DNA from 3 places in the Mesorhizobium sp. M1088 genome. Region 2 is predicted to be linked to each of the others. Evidence: predicted binding sites of a transcription regulator. Region 2 holds the regulator's gene; each other region holds the start of a gene.
The links. Region 2 encodes LexA, which represses DNA repair genes until DNA is damaged. Its sites were predicted from a motif close to TGTTCNNNNTGTGTTCNG; they were not measured.

Region 1: NKH49_RS22550 (DUF3072 domain-containing protein) is a predicted target of LexA. The motif match lies at 1,257-1,274, and genes of this name have one in related genera.
Region 3: NKH49_RS14160 (DNA recombination protein RmuC) is a predicted target of LexA. The motif match lies at 2,861-2,878, and genes of this name have one in related genera.

The regions. Positions count from the first base shown of each region.
Region 1 covers NZ_JAMYMO010000023.1:24,418-29,744, reverse strand. The annotation lists gene NKH49_RS22560 (cyclic nucleotide-binding domain-containing protein) at 96-683, shown strand; gene NKH49_RS22555 (helix-turn-helix domain-containing protein) at 637-885, shown strand; gene NKH49_RS22550 (DUF3072 domain-containing protein) at 1,311-1,529, shown strand; gene NKH49_RS22545 (hypothetical protein) at 1,762-1,887, opposite strand; gene NKH49_RS22540 (hypothetical protein) at 2,540-3,433, shown strand; gene NKH49_RS22535 (hypothetical protein) at 4,103-4,408, shown strand; gene NKH49_RS22530 (hypothetical protein) at 5,122-5,292, opposite strand.
Region 2 covers NZ_JAMYMO010000016.1:16,424-21,750, forward strand. The annotation lists gene NKH49_RS19265 (ComEC/Rec2 family competence protein) at 1-733, shown strand, start outside; gene lexA (transcriptional repressor LexA) at 727-1,461, opposite strand; gene kynU (kynureninase) at 1,909-3,156, shown strand; gene NKH49_RS19280 (hormone-sensitive lipase) at 3,252-4,082, shown strand; gene NKH49_RS19285 (molybdopterin molybdotransferase MoeA) at 4,090-5,295, opposite strand; gene moaC (cyclic pyranopterin monophosphate synthase MoaC) at 5,295-5,327, opposite strand, start outside.
Region 3 covers NZ_JAMYMO010000009.1:93,544-98,870, reverse strand. The annotation lists gene NKH49_RS14185 (transporter) at 1-69, shown strand, start outside; gene truA (tRNA pseudouridine(38-40) synthase TruA) at 51-806, opposite strand; gene NKH49_RS14175 (GNAT family N-acetyltransferase) at 825-1,334, opposite strand; gene fmt (methionyl-tRNA formyltransferase) at 1,331-2,260, opposite strand; gene def (peptide deformylase) at 2,277-2,807, opposite strand; gene NKH49_RS14160 (DNA recombination protein RmuC) at 2,911-4,173, shown strand; gene NKH49_RS14155 (GFA family protein) at 4,213-4,617, opposite strand; gene NKH49_RS14150 (cation diffusion facilitator family transporter) at 4,698-5,327, opposite strand, start outside.

The DNA.
Region 1 (5,327 bases), on a different contig from region 2:
TGAAAGCCGTACTCTGCTTTGATCGGTGATAAACATTAAGGGCATCGCCGGCTGTGAGCGAGCATCGTGCTTCCGCCCCAATTCGGGAGGGAGCCATGAGCAGCCCCAACACCTCCAAAATTGGCGTCGCAAACTCAGAAGACCGCGATCGGGCGCCACAGCCAATTCCTAGCCCAGAGCCTGTATACAGAAACGAACTGCTGCGGCGCATGTCTCCGGCCGACCTTCAATTGCTCAGGCCTCACCTTCACAGTAGCTTTCTGCCATTGAGGACGCAGCTCGAAACCGCAAACGCCGCTATCGAGGCCGTCTACTTCTTTGAGACGGGGATCGGCTCGATGGTGGCGAAACTCCGGCCGGAGGTCGACTCCGAAGTTATAGTCATTGGTTTCGAGGGCATGACCGGCTCGGCGCTGATCATGGGCGGCGATCGATCGCCGCACGACTGCTACATTCAAGCGGATGCCGAGGTTGCCAGCATGGACGCCGAGCCATTCACAAAGGCGCTTTCCGACAGCCCGACGCTGCGGCTTTTTCTGCTGCGGTACGTGCACTACGCGTGGATCCAGGCAAGCTATACCGCCCTCGCCAAATGCGCGTTTGAAACTGGAAGAACGGCTGGCAAGATGGCTGGTCATGTGCAACGACCGCATAGAAGGCGACCGGCTGCCGATTACCCATGAATTCCTGTCGGTCATGTTGGGTGTACGACGGCCGGGCGTCACCGTGGCACTTCAAATGCTGGAAGGCCGCGGCCTGATCAGGTCAAATCGTGGCGAGGTCATCCTCCGTGATCGAACTGGTCTCATCACCTTGGCAAACAGCTCATATGGCCAGCCGGAGGCGGAATATGCCCGCCTGATCGGCGAGCAGGCATCTCCATGATCCGCGCCAATATCGAAGTCCGCCGATGGGATGAGACAAACTACCTAAAGCGGCAGGCCATCGCTAATGCTGGGCGGGGGGTCTCGATTCGCGAAGGGCAACCCCTGCTGGTTGCGACCGTTGAGTGAGGGACGCCGAGTCTCTCCCTTCCCGCAAAGAATTGATATGTTGAGACCGGAGGCTCTGTCAGCGCCGTTGGCGACCAGAGCAGGATATGGCTGCCAGTCCGGCGCGGGAACCACCATCCAGCCGCAGTCGACGTGTTGTCCGGGTCCCGGCCAGCGTCGACGTTACTCCGACCGATCCCACACACTGACCAGGTCGGTGACGAGCAGCCCTGCAAACGGCCTGAGAAAGCCTACCAAATGTGGCGGAACAAATCATGATCGTTTCTCATTGTGCTGATCAATCAAGGGAGATTGACCATGGGCGACCGGCACAACCCAAAAATCGAGGCATCGGCAAATGTCGGAAAAGACCCGGAAGATTGGGTCAGCGGAGATGACCCAATGACTCCCGCACAAGCCTCATATCTGAAAACTCTGGCCGAACAGGCCGACGACCCTGAGGCCTATGCCGACGGCCTTAGCAAGGCGGAAGCTTCTAAACGCATTGGTGCACTCCGGGAAAAGTTAGGCCTGTAGCGTCCGCCCGTGGCTTTTAGTCTCTAGCAAAGGACAGCCGATCGGATTGGATTGGGACAGTTTGCTGCAGGTGACCCGCGATGAATCTTCTGAATTCAGTGCATTGTGGCTCGACCGGCGATCGAGACGACAAACGGCGGATGGGAGCGGCTCATAGGGTACAACAGCCCGCATTCGCCCCAAAACCCACCGAGACCTCGCACCCGCCGATCCAATCCTACTGTCGAACAGATCAGGCCCTTCCGACGAGGGCGATGGTAACCAAAGACACAAACAGGACAAGGGCGATTACAGCGCCCCAGAAGAAAACTTTTTCGGTGCCGCGTTGCTCTTCCTCGCGAGATATGTCTTTCGCCATTGTATGCTTCCTTTGCGAAGGTCAGCGACTGAGCAACGTGCTGTGCCAAGGCTGGGTTCCCGATAAACTACTTGCCCGCTTCGCACTGTGAGACAGTTCTCGGAATGAAACTCCAACCGTCGGTTGGTGGACGAATCGCAGCTGGTGCATCTAAAGTTCGCGTGGTCCGCGCGCACCGGGCATGTCCGACCCCCCGCTCGGTGCAACAGCGTTTGATCGACCCGCCGCATCAACCTGTGCGGCGGGCTTTTTTCCTCACGCGATGGAACACCGGCGCGCAGGAAAAGTTCTGCCCAGGCAGCAAACTCTTTCCCTCATATTTTTGCTGCCAGATCGGATATCTCCGATCGGCCCGCGTCGTTCTTATCCTCCGGCGACGCGGGCTCGCCGTCCTGTTGTCGGTCGAGGAACCACAGAACAACCGAAAGCACGATGCTGTCAGGACCCGGTGCCAATCGGAGCACAAACGTGAAGTTCTCACGTTGGAGGTTGCGCGGATCCTGGTCAACCGTAGCGCCATATGTGAGGCGGGAGCGCCTTCACCGATCGCCTCGTCGGCTTCCTCTTGCAGGTCTAACCAGGCGTTCTGATGTTCTTGGACCCAAATGAGCTGCACCGCGTTGTTTGCGCGCATGCTGTGCTTCGCAATCTGATGGAAAAATCCGACGCCCCTGCTGCACCGCAGACAGCTCCTGGTGCCGAAGCGCGCTTTCCGTACGATCGTGCGGCGGTTGAGCGGTTTCGACAGACATTCCCGCGCGCCAGGTGGAGTGACGAGCGCAGAACCTGGTTCGTGCCAGGAAAGACTGCAGAGCGGCGGATCCAGCGCTGGCTTGCGCAAGAGGCGGATTTGCGAGCAGCACATGATGACAGCAAGGGACGGGATGCCTTCGCCTTCGATCCCCTGTCGAGCCGGTATCTGGAAGTCGCGGACGACCTGCGCATTCGCACGCCTTATTCGCGGACGGTTCTTGAGGAACTGCGAGCCGTTCCATGGGCGAGCTGGGACGACGAACTGCGGGCCTGGAGGGTGCCTTTCCGCTCGTACGAGGAGTTGAAGCGCCATTGGCCAAGCATCGAAAGGGCCGCAGGCCGCGCAGAACCGGAGGAGAGGAAACGGCGACGAGAAGCGTCCAAAGATTCCGAGGAATATAAAGCCGCCAGATTGCGGTATGCCGAACGCAGGCGACGTCGCTATCCACTGCCCCCAGACGATTTACCCCGGCTTGGCCGTGCCGTGGCAACGGAGCAATACGGTATCGTGGTCTTCACCGAGATTTCGGGTGAACTCGTCGACACCTCGCAGATAGCAGCGTTCTATCCGCATTTGATCGAGGCGAACGTCGACCACATCTGGGGCCGATGGCGTCCGGCGACGTTGGCTGAATTGATTAGAACATGGCCCGCTCGGCGTGCTGCCGGATTACCGGAACGGCAGCGAGGCTGGTGGCAACCGACGCTGGCCGAACTCAGGATAGCTCGCCAAATAGCTCGAAGCCTGGCGCGAAGAAGGGCACAAGGCTTATGGCATTGTTCTAGCTTTTGAAGCTGGGGCCGTTTTCCACCGTCTGTCCGGTTGCCCTAGTGTTGAGATGTCACCCCGATCGGAGCCTTCCATGTGCAACGATTGCGAACAACATACGGCTTGGCTGAACATTGCTCGATGATGACGTCGCTGGCCTTGAAGGTCCCATGCATGAAACCGACTTGACGTGCGCGTAGGCGCACGACACCAGCATCGATGATCCGGCTCCAATAACCCGCGTGGCAGTAAAGCCATCGACCGGCTTCTATGACGTTTGGAACGCACCGGCGGGACTTAGACTAACGGTGGGCGGGTGGTCAACTTGCCTTCCGAGGGAGCTTGGGAGCAGCACACGATTCCTGCTTCCGGCGTGGCGTTGCTCGAATTTGCCAGAACGATGTACCTGAACGCGAAAGATTCATGTCCGCTTCACGCTCAGCGTTTATGCCATCGCCGGACTGCGATGAAGTCCGCCGCTCCGCTACCGTGTGGCGGGCGCGCCAAGGTCATCCTGAACGTCAAACCGTTTCTGCAGAATTTTGACGCTCAAGGCCGATCCGAGGCCAACTGGGAGTGCATACCAGCTTGGAATTGTGCGGAACCGTACGAAGTCGATTGCAAGCAACCAACCTGGCTGGCCGGGCATTAATTTAGCAAAGCGTGAATTAGGAAGGCATCGGGAGGAAGACCATGCTGCACGTTAACATGCCTCGCGAATTTGAGGTCGGCGATGAGGTGGCGCTGGCAGGTATCGTGATCGCGATTCTCCCCAGTGGGCGCGCCAGGGTGAGCATTCCTTCGTATGACCATCCTTATACGATTGATCCGCCACCGAAAGTCCGGGCCGGCGACAGAGTGGTTCTTGTTGGGGACGTCACCCGCGTCGATCGCGGGGTGAACAAACTCACTGTGCGGATTGACTGCGGCGGGGTGATCACTGTCGACAATTCGGCGATTACTCGGCTGAGAAAGCGCAACCGGACTTCAGCGGGTTGACGCTCCGGATACACTGCCAGCGTCGGCGCAGGGAAGATGCAAGCGCCTTTGAACAGCCCAAGGGTGCGGCGCCGTCCGATAGATGGGAGCTCGACGGCTAGGGCACGCGTCCAGCGCAGCGCGTCCCTGGCGTCTTCCGGGTTACTGGTGAAGCAAGTCAGATTCGGGCCATCGCAAGCGCGCTTCACCTGCCGTCCGCTCTCGGCAACAGGCGGCCCGCCCGTCCAAGACGCGTAGCATGTGCCTTCGCGTGAAGGCACGCGGGCATCGCGATCGATCGTAACCTTTCTCTGCAACGAGCGCCTGTTCGCCGATCAGCAATTTCAATCGCGATAGGCTCCGGTTGGTGCGCATTATGGAGATCACATGATTGTCCCGGCCGCGATGCCGGCAAAGGCCTGCTTCGGAGCGTCGCGAGGCAACTGGGCGACATGTTGCGGTGGAGCAAGCCCCCTGGGTTAAGAACCCGGCCACTGACGGCCATGCCGGTCAGTGGCGGCCACGACCGCACCGACAACGCCCGCAACGGCAATCAAGTCGTCGCTGAAAGCCCGCAAGGTGTCTGTCACGACATAGCGTGCCGGCGAAGCTCCGCCCTGGCGACCGGGATTCGTTGTAGGCCGACCGGACGGCAACGCCGGCCAGATGAGCGAGAACTCGGTGTTGGTCTCGATCAGGGTTGACGTTCGTCGACGACCGTCGGTAATTGCCGACTACGAGTCGAGGTCGTAGGGCTCGTGGCCCAGCTCGTTGTGATGAAGCGCCTCTGCCATACACCTGATATCGAACGCCTGGCCGCACGCCGGGCAGACGACATAATACTCCTCCTCCCGAAGTGGCGAAGCGTCGTGGTCTTGGGGAAGGACGATATCATCGTCGGGCATTGGGTCCTCCGGCAACCCGCCCGCTATGCTGGAAC
Region 2 (5,327 bases):
CGATGCGGTCGGGCTGATTTCGCTGAGATCCGTCCTTCTGGTGACGATCGCCCTCGTCATTGCCAGCATGGCGACGACGTGGTTGCGGCTGGCGGCACTTCCTTTTGCGCTCGCCGGCTTGCTGACGACAACGCAGACACGCATACCCGACGTATTGGTCTCGGAGGACGCACGGCTGGTCGCGCTGCCGATCGGCAGCGGTGAACTCGCGGTCAACCGGGCACGCCCGAATGAGTTCACCATCGACAACTGGAAACGCGCGCTCACATCAGAGGCTATCGTCACGCCGGAAACACCTGGAAAGAACGACCCGCAATTCGACATTGCCGATCCGGCCGACCTACCGCCGGGCATGCCGTTCATTTGCACGGACGGCCTCTGCCTTGCCAGGCATCCATCCGGCGCGATCATCGCGCAAGCCAAGGACCGCGATACTGCGCGGCCAGCCTGCGCCTTTGCCAGCTTGATCGTCATCGACGACGCCACCGCCCATAACCCCTGCTACTACGACCGGCTGGTCCTCGTCGTCACCAAACGGCAACTGGCGCGCGCGGGAAGTGCCGCCGTCTATTTCGATCCACAAGCGGCAACACGCGCCGAGATCCGCTTCGCCGTCGAAAAATCATACCGGCCCTGGCACGTGCAGCGGAAATTTTCACGCGCGGCACGGGGCCTGCCGCCATACCGCCGGGCCGACAACCCCAAAGCCGGCGCCAAGGGCGGAGCTCAGTAGCGGCGGATCAGTCCGACGAGCTTGCCCTGCACCTTGACCCTGTCTGGTCCGAAGATGCGCGTCTCGTAGGCCGGATTGGCGGCTTCCAGGGCGATCGAGGCGCCCTTGCGGCGGAACCGCTTCAGCGTCGCTTCCTCCTCGTCGACCAGTGCCACCACGATCTCACCGGGGCTCGCCGTATCGGCATTGCGGATGATCACCGTGTCGCCGTCGAAAATGCCGGCCTCGATCATCGAATCGCCTTTGACCTCGAGCGCATAATGCTCGCCGCCCATGATCATATCCGGCGGCACCGAAATCGAATGCGTCTGGTGCTGGATGGCGTCGATCGGCACACCGGCAGCGATGCGGCCCATCACCGGGATCGAAACGGCGGCGACGACATCGTCGTCATTTCCGGCTGCGGGCACGCGCGACGATGTCGGCTTGCCTTGCCGAGGGGCGCCTTGCCCAAGACTACCCTGGATGACACTCGGCGAGAACTTGCGTGCCGCATTGAGGCCGGGGGCGATCGAGTCAGGCAGGCGTAGCACCTCCAGCGCACGGGCCCGGTTGGGCAAACGGCGAATGAAGCCGCGCTCCTCCAGCGCCGTAATCAGCCGGTGGATTCCGGATTTGGAAGCCAGGTCGAGCGCTTCCTTCATCTCGTCGAATGAAGGCGGGATACCGCTTTCCTTCAACCTTTCGTGGATGAACATAAGCAGTTCGTGTTGTTTGCGTGTCAGCATAGCGACCCCCAACAGAATCAGAAAAACAAACCCAGAACAAACACTATCTGTTCCAGTTGTGTTCCGCAACTGTTTAAAGTTTAATGAATGCGTTAAGGCTCGGGAAACAAACGACGTCCCCTACCGGCGTACCGCATTTTCACCGCCGCGAGCCTCATCGCCTTGATTCTGCTTTCGTTTGCGCCCTTCTGGCCTCCTAGAAGGCGGCACTGGCATCGGCCGTCGGTCGGCAAAAGGCACGGAATTGAACCCGTATCGACTGTGCGGTTTGGTCAATGCACCGTGAACGAAACGAACTCAAAACGCCAACCTCGGGTTAAGTCCCGGTTTCCACCGCCTGGTCAGGCTGCTTCTCGCCGGTGGAGCCTTGCTGCGCGCAACCAAGTAATGGAAGAACAGTCGATGCGTGTCCGGCGTTGCGTTGGATCTTGGGGGAGCAGACAAATCATGACAGGAATTCCCGATCTCGTGGCCATAAAGGCGATGGATGCCGCGGATCCGCTGCGCGCGATGCGCGACCGCTTTGTGTTGCCGCAAGGAGTGATCTATCTCGACGGCAATTCGCTAGGAGCTGCTTCACGTGCCGCTTTCGATGAACTGCACAAGGCCGCGACCGAAGAATGGTCGCATGATCTCATCCGCGCATGGAACACGGCCGGCTGGTTCAACATGCCGCTTGAACTTGGCGACCAGCTCGGGCGCCTGATCGGGGCCGCGGCCGGCCAGACAGTGGTCTGCGACACGACATCGGTCAATATCTACAAGCTGCTGCACGCCGCCATGGCCATGCGACCGGAGCGGCAGGTCATCGTCGCCGAGGGCGATAGTTTTCCGACGGACCTCTACATGGCCGAGGGTGTGGTTTCGACGCGAAAAGATACGCTGCTGCGCCTCTCGGGAGTCGACGCGCCGACCATCGAAGAGCTGATCGACGAACGCACCGCTGTGGTGCTGGTCAACCACGTCAACTATAAGTCGGGCGAACTGCGCGACATGCCGGCGCTGACGCGCAGGGCTCAGGAAGCCGGGGCGATGATCGTCTGGGATCTCTGCCACACCGCCGGCGCGATGCCAGTCGAACTCGACAAGGCAAACGCCGATTTTGCCGTTGGCTGCACCTACAAATATCTGAATGGCGGCCCGGGCGCGCCTGCCTTCATCTATGCGGCTGAGCGGCATCTTTCCGACATCCAGCAGCCGCTCACCGGCTGGTGGGGCCATGCACGGCCCTTCGCCTTCGAGCCAGGCTATGCGGCCGGCACCGGCATCCGCCGGTTTCTGTGCGGCACGCAGCCGGTCTTGTCGATGCGCACGCTGAAGGGCGCGCTCGACATCTGGAACGATGTCGACATGACGGCGGTGCGCAAGAAGAGCATCGCGCTGGCGGATCTGTTCATCGAGCTTGTCGAGGCAAAGTGCGGCACTTACGGGCTCACGCTCGAAAGCACGCGCGATGGGGAAAAACGCGGCAGCCAGATTTCATTCATGCATGAGCATGGCTACCAGGTCATGCGCGCGCTGATCGAACGTGGCGTGATCGGCGATTTTCGCGCGCCATCGACCATGCGCTTCGGCTTCACCCCGCTCTATGTCGGCTATGCCGATGTCTGGCAGGCCGCCAAAGTGCTTGAGGACATCCTGCACACCGGTGCGTGGAAGGATGCGCGCTTCGCCATCAAAGCAGCTGTCACTTGAGATTGATGCGAGAGCTGGAATCGTGAGGCTGGCGACGACGCGCCGCGCGATGCTTACGGCTACGCTGCAGGGCCATATGCCAGGGAGGGCGCAGGGTGTTCGAACGTCACATTGCCGATTGGGACAACGCCTATGCCAACAGCGCCAACATAGCCGGCAGCGATCGCTGGCCGGCGGCCTGGATCGAGCCCGCGCGGGTTTTCCGCGACGTGCTTTCGACCGAGGGCAGGGCGCGGCTCGACATGGCCTATGGCGACAATCCACGCAACCGGCTCGATCTTTTCCTGCCGGCCATCAAGCCCAAGGGACTCGTGGTGTTCGTTCATGGCGGCTACTGGATGGAATTCGACAAGAATTTCTGGTCGCATCTTGCCGCTGGCCCTGTTGATCGCGGCTATGCGGTGGCGATGCCGTCCTACACGCTCTGTCCGCAGATACGCATTGGCGGCATCGTCAAGGAAGTCGGCGCGGCGATCGGCAAGGCGGCGGCGATCGTTGCAGGGCCGCTGATGCTGACCGGGCACTCGGCCGGCGGCCATCTTGTTAGCCGGATGGTTACGGCGACGACGCCGCTGGCGCCCGAAGTCGTCCGGCGCGTTCGTCATGTAGTGTCGATCTCGGGGGTGCACGATTTGCGCCCGATCATGCGCACCGGCATGAACGAGACGCTGGCGATCGATGAGGCCGAGGCGCAGGCCGAAAGCCCGGTGCTGCTGCGCCCGATGGACAAGGCCCGCCTGACCTGCTGGGCCGGCGGCGGCGAGCGCGCTGAATTCCTGCGTCAGAGCGCGTTGCTGGCCAACATCTGGATCGGCCTGGGTACCGCGACCAGCTCGGTGGTCGAGCCTGACCGGCATCATTTCAACATCATCGACGGTTTGGCCGATCCAGACCATCCGCTGACCCGGACCTTGATTTCGGAGTGAGGCAGGTTCAGCGTAGCATCAGTACGTCGCAGGGGGAGCCCGCCGCCGCGGCAGGCGCGAACGGCGCGCGAACGATCAGCCCGTCGGCATCGGCCAGCATTTTCAGCATCGAGGAGTCCTGGATGCCGAACGGCGTCGCCACGAGCGTACCGGCGTCATCAATGACAACAGCCCGCACATAATCTTGCCTGAGATCGTTGGCCGGCATGGCGGCACCGAGCCGTGCCCGACGTATATCCTGCTGAAAGGCGCGGCCGCCGAGCCGCGCCAGCAGCGGCTTCAGGAAGAGCTGAGTGCAGACCAGGCTTGCCACCGGATTGCCGGGCAGGCCGATGCAGCGAATGTCTCCCAGCCGCCCGAACATCAGTGGCTTGCCCGGCCGCATGGCGATCTTCCAGAAATCGAGCGTCATGCCTTGCCCGGTCAGCACCTCATGGACGAAGTCGTGGTCACCGACCGAGGCACCGCCCAGCGTGACGATGACGTTCGCGCCAGCCTTCACGGCCTTTTCAACCAGCGCAGCGATCGCCTCCCTGCGGTCCGGCGCGATGCCAAGGTCGAGCGCGCGCGCACCGACCGACTGTGCGGCAGCGGCGACACCATAGGCGTTGGAGGAGATGATCTGGTCGGGGCCAAGATCGCTGCCCGGCGGCAGCAATTCGTCGCCGGTGGCGATGATGGCGACCAGCGGCCGTTTGACCACGCGCACCTCGGGGTGATTGGCCGATGCCGCCAGCGATAAGGCCGCCGGGTCGAGCAGGCGGCCTTTGGGCAGCAGGACATCGCCCTTGGCGAAATCGAGCCCGAGGCGGCGGATGTTGCGCCCCTGCACCGTCGGTTCCGTCACTTCGACGCTGCTGCCACCGAGATCGCGGGCGTTCTCCTGGATGACGATAGTGTCGGCGCCTTCGGGAAGCGGTGCGCCGGTAAAGATGCGCACGGCCTGCCGCTGCTGCACCGTTCCGGCAAAGCCGCGTCCGGCCGGCGCCATGCCGACCACCGAAAGCCTTGCCGGTACGGACGCGATATCGGCCGCCCGCACGGCATAGCCGTCCATGGCGGAGGCGTTGAACGGCGGCTGGGTGCGGAGCGCCACAACCGGCTCCGCCAGCACGCGGTCGGCGGCATCCAGCAGTGCGACGCGTTCGCCCGGCAGCGCTGCTGCGCCGTCCAGCAGGCGCTCGAGCGCCTCGGCAACTGGGACCAGCGCCATTATCGGCCTGCCTCGGTGGCCCCGTCTCCGGT
Region 3 (5,327 bases), on a different contig from region 2:
CTGATCGTCCTGTTCGGCCTGCAGGCGCTGCTCGGGATCAGCGTTCCGGATCAGCCAGGCGTCGGATAATCGACGCCGACGAGAAACAGCCCGTCGGGCGGCGCCACCTGACCGCAGGCCGCACGGTCGCGCGCCTCAAGCGCCGCCTTGAGGTCGGCAACAGTCCAGCCGCCTTCGCCGACACGTTTGAGCGAGCCGACCATCGAGCGCACCTGGTTGTGCAGGAATGACCGCGCCGAAGCGCGGACCTCAATGAAATCGCCCGCCCGGCTGACATCCAGCCGGTCGAGCGTGCGGACGGGGCTGGTGGCTTGGCACTGGGTCGAGCGGAAGGTGGTGAAATCATGCCGGCCAAGCAGCACCTTTGCCGCTTCGTGCATGGCACCGGCATCGAGCTGCTTCGGTACCCACCAGATCTTGCCCTTGTCGAGCGCCGCCGGCGCGCGGCGATTGACGATGCGGTAGAGGTAATGGCGGCTGATCGCCGAGAAACGCGCATCGAAGCCATCCGGCACGACGGCGGCCTTCAGGATGGCGATGCGCACCTTGGCCGCCTGCAGATGCGCGTTGACGGCGTCGCGCACCTTGTCGCCGGGCCATGCCTTGATCAGATCGACATGCGCCACCTGAGCGGTCGCATGGACGCCGGCGTCGGTGCGGCCGGCGGCGCGCAGCGAAACCTGCTCACCGCAGAAGTTCTCGATCGCCTGCTCGATCGCCTGCTGCACCGAAGGCTGGTTGGCCTGGCGCTGCCAGCCGGCGAAGAGACTGCCGTCATATTCGATGTCGAGGCGAAAACGCGGCATTCCCGGATCGAGGCGAAATCAGGCGGCGAGGGCTGAGCCGAAGGCCGAGGCGTAGACCAGCCTGCCGGTCTCGGGCGCCTCGCCCCAGGCAAGCGCCTGCAAAGCCTCGCTTTGGTAGTCGCTCTCGAATTTCGCTGCACGGGCGCGGCTGTAGCCGAAACGGCCATAGTAAGCGGGATCGCCGAGCACCACGGCGAGCGTCTCGCCAGCAGCCTTCAGGCGGATATGCGCCTCGCGGACCAGCGCACCGCCGATGCCGGTGCCGTGGAACGACGGCTCGACCGCCAAAGGAGCCAAAGCCACCGCCGGGAAGCTCTTGCCGCCATTCCGCACGAAAAGCCGTGAAAACAGGATATGGCCGACCACTTGCCCGTCTTCGTCCGCCACCAGTTCGACGACGGCATCACCGCCGGTGACCAGCGCGTCGACCAGTCCGGCCTCGGTCTGCTGGCCGAATGCGTGTTCTTCGACAAGGCGGATCGCCTCGCGGTCCCGCGGCGTCGCCGCGCGTATGGACATCATGCTCATGACAATTTCATTCCTTTTTCGAGCCTGGCCCCGCGCAGAAACTCCTGCGCGGCAATGGGCCTTGCGCCCGCACGTTGAACTTCGACCGGCCTGATCGCGCCTGACCCGCAGGCGACCGTCAGCCGGTCATCGAGAATTCCTCCCGGTTCGCCGGCGCCTTGCGAGAGCGTCGAGCGAAGCAGTTTCAGCCGTTCCACGCGGCCGCCGATTTCGGCCTCGCACCATGCACCGGGAAAGGGCGACAGGCCGCGAATCTGGTTGTGCACGTCGCCGGCAGGTCGCAGCCAGTCTATGCGAGTCTCCGATTTATCGATTTTCTTGGCGTAGGTCACCCCCACCTCCGCCTGTGTGGTAAATGTCAGCGTATTCCGCTCCAGCCGTTCGAGCGCTTGCACTATCAGCGAAGCACCCAAGACCATCAGCCGATCGTGCAGATCGCCGGCCGTCATGTCGGGTCCAATGGCGCATTTTTCAACCATTGCCACCGGGCCGGTGTCGAGGCCTTCCTCCATCCGCATCACCATCATGCCCGTTTCGGTATCGCCGGCCATGATGGCGCGCTGGATAGGGGCAGCGCCGCGCCAGCGCGGCAGCAGCGATGCATGGCCGTTGAGGCAACCGAGCCGCGGCGCCTCGAGAATGGGTTTGGGCAGAAGCAGCCCGTAGGCGACCACCACGGCGACGTCGGCACGCAACGCGCGGAACGCCTCCTGCTCCGCCTCGCCCTTCAGCGACACCGGCGACCGCACCTCGATGCCAAGCCGCTCGGCCTCGCGCTGCACCGGCGACGGCGTCAGTTCGAGCCCGCGCCGGCCGCCGGCGCGCGGCGGCTGCGTGTAGACGGCTGCCAACTCGTGCCCGGCCCCGGCAATCGCCCGCAGCGTCGGCACGGAGAATTCGGGCGTACCCATGAAGATGACACGCAGGGGCATTCGTCGACGCCTACCCCACCATCTTGCCCGGCGCCTTGTCCCTGGCGAGCTTCTTGAATTTCTTGACCACCATGTCGCGCTTCAGCTTGGAGATGTAATCGATGAACAGCACGCCGTTGAGGTGGTCGATTTCATGCTGCAGGCAGGTCGCCATCAGCCCCTCGGCCTCGATCTCCTGCAGCTTGCCGTCGCGATCGAGATATTTCACCCGCACCGCGGCGGGGCGCTCGACTTCCGCATAGTAATCGGGGATCGACAGGCAGCCTTCCTCATAGACCGAACGCTGGTCGGAGCTTTCAAGGATTTCGGGATTGATGAAGACGTGCGGCGCCGGCGTCTCGTCCTCCTTGGCGAGGTCGATCACCAGCATGCGCAAGGGTTCGCCGACCTGGATCGCTGCGAGGCCGATGCCGGGCGCGTCATACATGGTGTCCAGCATGTCGCCGGCCAGTTTGCGCAAATCGCCATCGACACGCTCGACCGGTTTTGAAACCTGGCGCAGGACGGGATCGGGGAGGATGATAAGCGGCTTGATCGACATGGCGTCTCACCTAAGACCTCGCAGGAAAAGCGTCAACCGGGACGCCTTCGGGTCGTTCACGTTTTGATCTGTGCCGGCAGACCGAATCATCTATGCTGTCGGCATGAACGATCTGGCCACCATCCTGTCCGAACCTGTCGCCCGCCTCGGCGCCACCACGCTCACGCTCGGCCATGCCCTGGGTTTCGGCGCAATGCTGTTCCTTGGACTGTTCGTCGCGCTCGTCGTTGCGCTGTGGCGATCGGCCAAGGCGCGTGCAGTGGCGGCCGCCGAAGCCGCCGACCACGCCCGCGACGCCGAGGCGCGGATGGCCGGCATTCTGCAATCCCAAGCGGAAATGCAGGGCCGCATGGGCGCCATCGCCGAAGTGTTCGGGGCGCGCCAGGCGGAACTGACACAGTCGATCGGCCAGCGTCTCGATGCCATGACCGGCCGCCTGGGCCAGACCATGACCGAGCAGACGAGATCGACGCATGAGAGCCTCGCCAAGCTGCAGGAACGGCTGGCGGTCATCGATATTGCGCAAGGCAACATCCAGTCGCTGGCCGGCCAGGTCGTGCAATTGCAGGCGATCCTTTCCAACAAGCAGACGCGCGGCGCCTTCGGCCAGTCGCGTATGGAAGCCATCGTCGCCGACGGATTGCCGCACGGCGCTTATGAATTCCAGGCGACCTTGTCGAATGGCAGCCGGCCCGACTGCCTGGTAAAGATGCCGAACGGCGCGCCGTCGCTTGCCATCGACGCAAAGTTTCCGCTCGAGGCGTGGAATGCCATCCGTGCCGCCGAAGGCGCCGACCTGCAGAAGTCCGCCGCACAGGCTTTCCGCCGCGACATCGAGGTGCATGTCCGGGATATTTCCGAAAAATACCTGATCCAGGGCGAGACGCAGGACACCGCCTTCATGTTCGTGCCTTCGGAATCGGTGTTCGCCGAAATCCACGAGAATTTCGAGGCCGTTGTCCAAAAGGCGCATCGATCGCGGATCGTCATCGTCTCGCCATCGCTTTTGATGCTGTCGATCCAGGTCATCCAGGCAATCCTCAAGGATGCCCGCATGCGCGAGCAGGCACACCTGATCCAGGGCGAGGTCATCCGGCTGATGGAAGACGTCTCCCGGCTCGACGAGCGGGTGCGCAAATTGCAGACGCATTTCGGCCAATCGGCCAAGGATATCGACGACATCCTGGTCTCGACATCGAAGGTGACCAGGCGCGGACAAAAGATCGAGGCGCTGGAGTTTGGCGTGCAGCCGGCGGAGGACACCGCTGGTTCGAATGGCAGCGGAGCAAAAGCGGAAAGCAGCCCGCGCGTCGCCGATTCGAAAACCGGGCAGTTGAGACTAAGGGTCGTCGAAGGCGACGATTGAGAGCTACGCCGGAACCGGAGGCTTCGCCCGGGTCTGGCGCTACTGCTCCTCGATGATGGTTGTGCCTTCGAATTCCGGCAGCCAATGCAGCGCCGAGCGGTGCCAGATCTGCTTTCTCGGCACCAGTTGCTCGCGCTGCCGTGCCGTGCCGACCCTGATACCGTAAACCTTCGGTCCCTCGCCCGCCGACGTGGCGTAGAGATGCGAGCCGCACTCACCGCAAAATGCCTGGGCGCGCTTGGCGCCGCTCGAACCGGTCTTGATATAGATCTTCGGCGTGCCCTTGGTGATCCTGTAATTGTCCTCGGACGCCGGCACGGTGACGCGAAAAGCCGTTCCGGTTAGCTTCTGACAATCGATGCAGTGACAAATGGTGGTCTTTTCCGGATCGACTTCGGCCTCGTAAGTGATAGCGCCACAATGACACGCGCCGTCGATTTTCATCTTCGTTCCTCCTGGAGCTTTTGCCTGCGATCATAGCCGGGACTGCCCGATGGCGCATCGATTTCCTCAAGCCATTTTCCTTAGGCCGGTTCTTGTCCGGATGCCCCCGCCAAGGCCTTGCTCCGGCGTTCCCAGGTGCCGGTGGTCTGCGGCTTGACGAACAGCCGCGTCACCTCCGGCATCTCCGCCTTCAGCCGCGTCTCGAGGCGCTCGACACAGGTCTCTATCTCGGGCGCCGACAAATGATCCTCGAACTCGATGCTCAAAGCGGCGACGATCTCCTGCGGACCCATATGCAGCGTCAGCACGCCATTTGCCCGTTGCACCGCCGGGTCCTGCTGGATGATGGCCAGCACCTCTGTTTGCACCTCGGGCGAGGCCGGCTCGCCGAGCAGCAGGCTCTTGCTTTCTCGCGCCAGGAAGATCGCGGTCGCGCCCAGGATCAGCGCGATGCCGATCGACGCGGCGCCGTCGAGCTTCGGCATGTCCAGCAATTCCGCCGCCAATATCCCGGCGAAGGCGACAACGAGGCCGAGAAGTGCCGCGCTGTCCTCGAAGAGTACGGTGTAGACACTCGGATCCTTGCTGAGCTGCACCGCCTCAAGCCAGCCGTGGCTGCCTTTTTGGTGGCGGAATTCCTTCAGCGCCACCAGCCAAGAGGTGCCTTCGAAGAGGAAGGAAAGGCCAAGGACAGCGTAGTTCACCTTGGC